2 regions of the Siminovitchia sp. FSL H7-0308 genome follow, and region 1 is predicted to be linked to the other one. Evidence: riboswitches for the same ligand, from Rfam matches in the RefSeq annotation. Region 1 holds a riboswitch; the other holds the start of a gene.
What was found. A riboswitch is a leader RNA that binds a small molecule or an ion and turns the genes downstream of it on or off. The one in region 1 is predicted to bind S-adenosylmethionine.
Positions count from the first base shown of each region.

Region 1 (4,219 bases):
TCATGAACCTTGGCTGGATCGACAAACATTTTTCTTTCCCTATCCCTTACAACAGCACCATCTTCCCAACTGCCTTCCCATAACTTGTAACATACTTCCAAATATTCCTCGGCAATATCATAGCGTTCATCATGTTTAATCTGTTTCTTCAAGCCAATGTTCAATGAAGCACTCTTCAAATAAGAAGTGACAATATTCCAGCCGACTCTTCCTTTTGTCAAATGATCCAAAGTCGACATCCGGCGGGCAAATGGATACGGGTTCTCATGTGTCACCGAAGCGGTTACGCCAAATCCAAGATATTCTGTGACAGATGCCATGGCCGGTATAATCAAAAGCGGGTCATTGATGGGTGATTGCACGGCTTGCCGAAGCGCCGCATCCCTGGTTCCTTCGTAGACATCATAGTGACCGAGCACATCCGCTATAAAAACAGCATCAAATTTGGCTTTTTCCAACGTTTTCGCCAACTCTATCCACTGTTCCAAATCAGTATAACGATGGGATTGATCATCTGGATGCCGCCACAATCCAGGAGACTGATTTCCCGGGCAATTCATGACAAAAGCATTTAATAACATTTTTTTACTGGTCATTTTCTACGCTCTCCTTGCTGTTGATTGTTATATTCAGGCCAAAGGGATGTTTCCACTCCGACAATTTGCTTGCCGATTAATTCTTTTGCCAGATTGTTAGAAGGGCCCATCACAATGCCCGCACGCGAATCCCGGTATAGACGTTCCAACGTTCCTTTTTTATATCCAAATCCGCCGGCTACATCCATGGAGATTTGCGCAACTTGATTGGCCGTCTCGGAAGCATGGACTTTAAACTGATACAACAGTGTCCGTAATTCATTCGGAAGAGGTGCGCCTAATTGAATCCATTCATTCAATCGGGCGGCAATATCCTTTTGCCAAGCGGATAAACTGTTGATCAATATCTTTGCCGAGGCAAGCTGATTTCTTATCGTTTGATATTTTGCCGAAGATTTTTTCGCATGCGCAGCAGCCTCATGAAAAATGCCAATGGCTGTGCCCACCCAAGCAGCACCCAAACCAAATAAATAGACATGGCTATTCTCGACTATTGTTTTTCCAGTGCCTTCTTCACCGATTCGGTCACGTTTATGCACAAAAATTTGATCAAAACGAACGGGAGAACTATGATTTCCACGCACACCAAGCGCATCCCACACACCCGCTTCAATTCCGTCCTGTTTCGCATCCACAATAAAGTAACAAAGGTCATAAGACACTTCCGCATGAGGAGACCTCGTTAGCAACACATAAAAATCAGCATAACCACTGCTGGTGACAAAAGATTTTTCCGCATTCAGCAGATACCCATCCCCCTTACATTCGGCCCTGCTATGACTGAGCCAGTATTGGCCGCCTGATGCCCTTTCACTATTGGCAATCGTCCCGAACTTTCCTTTACGCAATGGCTTCAACCAACGATGCCATTGATCTTCGTTGCCATAATGATAAATAATAGCGGCCGCTCCAACGTTCATCGTATAGACGAGCGCGGTAGATGGACATGCTTGTGCAATTTCTTGAACAATGAGGCCAAATGCCTCATAATCAAGCTCCAATCCGCCCAGCTCTTTTGGAAGAAAAATACTGCTCCAACCCTCTTGGCCCAGCACTTTTAAATTTTCAAGCGGAAAAGCCCCTTCCCGATCGAGACGATCAGCATTTGGTCGAATAACACGATCAATGATTTCACTTAATTGTTCTCTAATTGCGCCATATGTTTCTTTCTTTTGAACATGAAGTGCCATACCAACTATCCCCTTTTCCTACATATTGGTTTAGCCCATTAAAAAAGCTCTCACTAAGGGAATCCTTAAAGTGAGAGCCGCTAGTTGACTAGTAGGCCAAATCCTATTTTTCAATTGAAAAAGCCCTTCCTCAAAAAAGATGAGAGAAGGGCATGTTTTTCCATCCATTCTCATCTTTAGAATACTTCCGTATTCTTCTGAAATTAGCACCGGGCAATCGTATTGCTGGTTGCTGAGATATCATCGGGTCAGTCCCTCCATCTCTCTCGATAAGAAAATAATTATTAACTTGTGTAGAGTATAATCAATATTTCAAAAATAGTCAACACTTTTTGAAATGAAGAATAACATCTATCCTCATTGGTCTGACAATCGCGAACAAAATAACAGGATGGACCAGCACTGAAGGCTTATTGCTTGTGTATGTAGCGTGCGGCTTGAATGGCCGATTTATTCTGATTGGTAAAGCTGATTTACACAGTCAAAATAAGACAAATCAGCAAAGTCGAGTTAAAAAGTACATGGATGGTATTAGGAACGATCCATTCATAACAGGCAAAAAAGTATGTGTCTCACCAAACATGACTTGATAGCTTTCTACTCTATCTGCCGAACCTATTCCAAAAAAATAAGGAATCCACCAATCTAGGAGAACCCCCGCCATGATCAGCGATCGCTGGATCATCAGCCATAACTTGGCCCAGAAAAAGGATATGTTTTGCCGATGAAACATAATATGATTCCCATAAGCAGCATAATTTGGGCTGTCCAGAATAAAGTAATGATCACCAACTCTCCAGTAGAACGAGTCGCGGCAACTGCTTGAACATCATTGAGTGGCCCGAGTGGCAACCAGTCATGAAATATCATAAAAAGTAATATGAAACCCGATCCCGTTATAAGCACTTTTTCCGATCGGTGAATCTTTCTTTTCAATTCCTCAAAACCCCGTTATTTTCATCTGATCCATTCTTCATAAACTTATTGAAACTATTTGAATAAAATGTATGCAATGACACCTGGACAACCTGATTCGGAAGCCGTGGCCGGCTATGCTTTCAAGCATCGTTCACGACCATTTATGTTTCACGCTGCCCGCCCATGATACTTTTGTACAGCTGCGCACTTGTTGATGGTGAAAATATGACTACATACTCATTACCGACTTCCTGTTTCACTTTTTCTGTTAATAAAGCCCCTTTTCGATTATGCGCTTCCTCAAGCTCGATACCATTACACTTCAAACGGTCCTTCTCCCAGTCAATCCATTCTCCATAAGTGGCGCACCAATCCGACAGTTGCCCGGCCAATTCTTGCGAAATCGGGATCTTTGTTAACTCCAAATTCATCCCACAATGATGGCACCATACCGGATCTGCGCCTATATCTCCTTCTATTTTTAATTCAGTTGTTTTTCCATGATCACATCCACATAGCAAAGCAATCACCCTTTCGAATCTTTATCTATTTCTACGAATAATCATTAGAAAGGTTCCTTTTGACCCGCCAGGCTTTTTTGGCGCTCTAAAACCAATCCTTCGTCCTATTCCCATATATATTTTAGAATAGTAGAATAATTCTTAAAAGGAGGGTTTATTTTGAAAAAAAAGCTGCTTTACCTCGTAGCAACAGTTCTTCTTGTCCTCTTTCAGGCTCCCGTAGCTTTGGCGAAGTCCGATTCACCGCACGATATTCATTTTGATTCTATCATTACTGATGGCCATAGCGATACAATGAGTAAGGTCATCGACCCGGAAACATGGCTTCCGAGCGTGAATATTGGACAGAATACACCTTTTGAGGTAGATATACCAAAGCTTCAGACAGGAGGCCTCCATGTTCCATTTTTTGCGGCATATACATCCGGCTATTACAATAACACTCCTCGCAGTATCAGCAGAACGCTCGCCCTGATCAATGCATTGTATTGGACGGAGAAAAACAATCCGGACACATTTCAAATTTCTTCAACGTATAAAGAAATCATGAAAGCGGTTCGCGATAACAACATCGCAGCCGTCCCAACGATAGAGGGCGCTTATTCCATGGATAAGAATAATGCGATCGAACTTTTGCGTCAATATGATGATTTGGGTATCAAAGCGATCGGATTTACATGGAATTATTCCAATGATTTGGGTGAAGGAGCCAACAGGGAATACAATGATCCGGACAAAACGCCCTCCGAAGGAGGACTAACAGAACTCGGGTCGGACGTTGCCCGGGAAATGAACCGCTTAGGGATGTTGATTGATGTTTCCCATATGGCTGAAAGTACTTTCTGGGATGTCATCAAAGTTTCCAAAGCGCCTATAATCGCCTCTCATTCGGGTGTGAAAGCATTAAAAGATCACCAGCGGAACCTTTCGGATCATCAATTACGGGCGTTGAAAAAAAATGGCGGAGTCATTAATATCGTATTTTATCCGGTAT
Region 1 is NZ_CP150282.1:1,377,097-1,381,315, reverse strand. It holds gene MHB50_RS06440 (LLM class flavin-dependent oxidoreductase) at 1-596, opposite strand, end outside; gene MHB50_RS06435 (acyl-CoA dehydrogenase family protein) at 593-1,786, opposite strand; SAM riboswitch class I at 1,954-2,062, opposite strand; gene MHB50_RS06430 (hypothetical protein) at 2,471-2,722, opposite strand; gene MHB50_RS06425 (hypothetical protein) at 2,866-3,234, opposite strand; gene MHB50_RS06420 (dipeptidase) at 3,385-4,219, shown strand, end outside.

Region 2 (4,219 bases), 1.5 Mb from region 1:
CATTCCTGTATAGAAAGTTCCGCATTGCCTCATTTTCAATAATTGGCAGCATGTAACCCTACTGTTTTTCCAAAATATCCGCAAACTCCTTCGTTTTCTGTTCAATATATTGGACTGATTCTTCATGGCCCATTGCTTTTGGCTCAAAGCCTTCCTCATACATCTGATCTTTCACCCCCGGCTCCTCCAATATGTTCAGGAAAGCCTTTTCCAATATGTGAATGATCTTTAGATCGGTATCCGGCGGCACTCCTACCCCGCGATCAATCGAGGCGGTAATATCGTAACCCTCTTCGATAAATGTAGGAACTTCCGGCATCGGTTCGAATGTTTCTTCAGACCCGATGGCAAGAATTTTCATATCTTCGGTATATTTTAATAAATCGCTGGAATTCGCCAATACAGCGTCCGTATTGCCTCCCAGAAAAGCTTGCATAGATGGGCCCGCCCCGTCAAACGGCACATATTGCAACTCAATCCCTGCCACATCTTGAAGCTGTAAAAAGGCGATATGATGGCCGGAATAGTTGCCTGATCCCGCGACCGTGATCGACCCCGGATTTTCCTTTGCTTTTTGAATAAAGTCATCCAACGAGTCAATCCCGCTGTCTTTACCGATAGCCAACGCGATTGGCGTTGTCTGGAAAATGGCTATAGGCACAATATCCTCTGTTTGATACCCTGTATCTTCATTGGCAAGCGGCTGCAGGATGATATGCGGGATGTTGATGCCTGCGAGAAAATATCCATCCGGCTTTTGATTCACCAACTCACTCCAGCCTACAGAACCACCACCGCCAGGTTTATATTGAATAACAATTTTTTGCTTTAAATATTTCTCCAGAAATGACTGCTGCCGCCGGGCCTCGATATCAGACTGTCCGCCTGGTTCAAACGGGATGCTGTACGTAATGGATTTTTCAGGAAACTGCCCTTTTCCATTTCCGCCACTTGCAGAACAAGACATTAATAACAAAGCGGCGCAAATAAATGAAACAGCAGTTATCCACTTTTTCTTCATGGGGTAAACCTCCCTTGCTCGGATACGGCAAATTCTTAATGATTATATTCAGATTGACGGAAGATGATTCGAACTTTATGGAGATGAAAAAGATCAAAGCGCCATACATGAGCTCCTCGGGAACAATCCATTATCTTCCAATCCACAACCCCATAAGGTTTTTTCGGTTTAACCCCAAAAAAGGTTATTGTTTTAATGTTGTTATCTTAACTTCTTATTCTATAGATTCCCCTGGATTACCATAAACAAAGGGTCTGAGACACAACTCAATCAGCTGATGAAAAAACGAACAATACAGTGAAACTTCATTCAGTAGGGCTCCTACTGAATGTTAGTTGAACCAATCGGGCATTTAGGTGCCGTTTTCTCCCACTCCACCTTTTGTATTCACTCGAGATTTTGAAGTGGGAGTCTTTCGGCACCTTACATGCGGGATAAATTATCCCAGTGCATAATACGCAAGCTTTTAGCGTAGTCAAAATAGGTAGACTCCTGCGGGAATAGCTCGAGCTGAAGATCCCGCAGGAAAGCGATCTTTGCTTTCCGAGGAAGCTGAAGCTGCCCGCGGAAAGCGAAATATGTTGACGTAGCGATGATAGGGATTTTTTTAACACAAATAAACCGAACAATTCATTTATAATTGTTCGGTTTTTGCTATTTCGTATTTGCTTATGTCCCAGCCGTTAGACATCTCGTCCTTTACGTTCAAAAAAAAACAACCTCTTGAAAAATGTCGTTAGGTTTTACACCTGATGCAAAGCTCGGTGATACTAGTCCATATTTAAAAAAGCTAAAAATATTTCCGTAAATGTTTTTTGTTTAAAATTATGTATAATCTTATTAAAAGGAGATGATCATAATGATAAAGTACAGACGTTTTTTATATCTCAGCTTTATCGTTTCTATAAGCATAGTCTTAATCTCTCCTTCTCAAGGAAAATCGTATGGACTTCCTTTTAACTGGGTAATACATCATGGACCTAATAAATTAACTACTACATTTCTCCTTTTTTCTCCTAAGAATTTATCAACTACTGAATTTATCCCCTCTGCATTTTTATTAAATGTGTTTATTATCTATTTCTTAATAATTGGAGTATATAAATTTTTGACAAAGATAAATAAAAATCGTCAAACAAATTAATTTTATAAAATTTGCTCTTTCATTGCGTTCCAAAAACTTCTCCTTAAAAACTAAAGAGTCCAATAATTAAAAACCCAAGAATGTGATTTTAAAGCTTCGGTTTTACTTTTTGATTTTCAGTTTCCATGAAAAATTTGTTGACATTTTTTCTAACTAAGGATAATATCTATGTAACAATTGAATTTGAAATTCTCTTATAAAGAGCGGCGGAGGGACTGGCCCTGTGAAGCCCGGCAACCATTCTTGTTTGACGAAACAAGAACAGGTGCTAAATCCTGCAAAATACTGTTGTATTTTGAAAGATAAGAGAGGTAAACCGATTTACTTACAATGTATATCCATGCCTCTCATTTTGGGAGGCATTTTTCATTTTGAAGAAAAAACCTCCCCGTATGTGATTTTCAACATACGCCTTAAATGCAGACTAAATATATAAAGAAAAGAGGAAATGACATGCACAAATGGTTATTAACTAGTTTCGTTGTGTTGCTAGCACTTACCCTTGCCGCATGCGGTGGAGGAAAAAGCAGTGAAAAAGAAACTGTAAATAAAGAATCAACATCTGAAGGTCTTCTCAGCGACGGCAAATTGACAGTCGGCGTAACGGCCGGACCGCACGAGCAAATTGTGGAAAAAGTAAAAGAGCTTGCAGCAAAAGAAGATTTGGAAATAGAAGTAAAAGTTTTCACCGACTATGTCATGCCGAATATCGCTTTGGACGAAAAAGAGCTTGATCTCAACGTATTTCAGACGATACCTTATTTAGATCAATTTAAAAAGGACAGAAACCTGGATCTTGTAAATGTGGGCGAAACAGTAACGTTCCCGATGGGTATTTATTCTTCCAAAGTAAAAGATGTGCAAAAACTGCAAAAAGGGGCAAAGCTCGGTTTGCCTAACGATCCTACAAACGGCGGCCGCGCTCTCGTTTTATTCGAAAAAGCCGAATTGATTACACTAAAAGAAGGCTCGGGAAACACGCCAACTGTCAAAGATATCGAAGAAAACAAAAACAACTTTGAATTTGTGGAATTGGAAGCATCCCAAATTCCCCGTCAGTTGGAAGAACTGGATGCGGCGGCGATTAATACCAATTATGCGATCGAACATGGATTCAAACCTGGAAAAGATGCTATCTTTATCGAATCGAAAGATTCTCCATGGGTAAATATTGTTACGGCAAGAGCCGAGTCCAAAGACGACGAAGCGATTCAAAAGTTTTTGGATGTGTACCGCTCTGATGAAACAAAACAATTTATTGATGAAACATTTGAAGGATCTGTCATTCCTTCCTGGTAAGGAATGAAGGGGGCCACCCGTCCCCGAATATTCTTCCAGCCATTACGGGTTTGAAAATAAAGCATGAAGGAGCAAATACACATGATCGAATTGGCGGGAATTTCAAAGACATTTAAAGGCAAGCAAGGCTCTATTCACGCATTAAAGAATGTGTCACTTTCAGTGAAAAAGGGTGAAATATACGGTGTCATTGGATACAGCGGCGCAGGAAAAAGCACGCTCATCCGTTGCGTCAATTTATTGGAAAAACCGGATACGGGTTCTGTAAAAGTAAAAGGGATCGATTTAACAAAGCTGTCTACCAAAAAACTTCGCGAAGCCCGCAGTAACATCGGAATGATTTTTCAAGGCTTTAATTTGTTAAAGACGGCTACTGTTTATGAAAATATCGCCCTGCCGCTGAAACTTGCCGGATTCAGCAAAAAGGAAGTGGAAGAGCGGGTCAAGAAATATATAAAAATCGTTGGACTCGACGAAAAGCATCATGCCTACCCGGCCGAACTGTCCGGCGGGCAAAAACAACGGGTAGCCATTGCCCGTGCGTTGGCTTTCGAGCCCGAAGTCCTTTTAAGTGACGAAGCGACAAGCGCATTGGACCCTGATACAACGGAGGCCATTCTGGAATTGCTGTTAAAAATCAATAAAGAGCTCGGCATCACGATTTTGTTGATTACGCATGAAATGAACGTCATCCAACGAATTTGCGACCGTGTGGCCGTCATGGAAAAAGGGGAAGTAATCGAGGAAGGAAAAAC
Region 2 is NZ_CP150282.1:4,473,178-4,477,396, reverse strand. It holds gene MHB50_RS21005 (tripartite tricarboxylate transporter substrate binding protein) at 59-1,021, opposite strand; SAM riboswitch class I at 2,357-2,474, shown strand; gene MHB50_RS21000 (MetQ/NlpA family ABC transporter substrate-binding protein) at 2,619-3,464, shown strand; gene MHB50_RS20995 (methionine ABC transporter ATP-binding protein) at 3,546-4,219, shown strand, end outside.
Region 2: linked by a shared signal. The riboswitch ahead of MHB50_RS21000 (MetQ/NlpA family ABC transporter substrate-binding protein) and the one ahead of MHB50_RS06435 (acyl-CoA dehydrogenase family protein) in region 1 are both predicted to bind S-adenosylmethionine.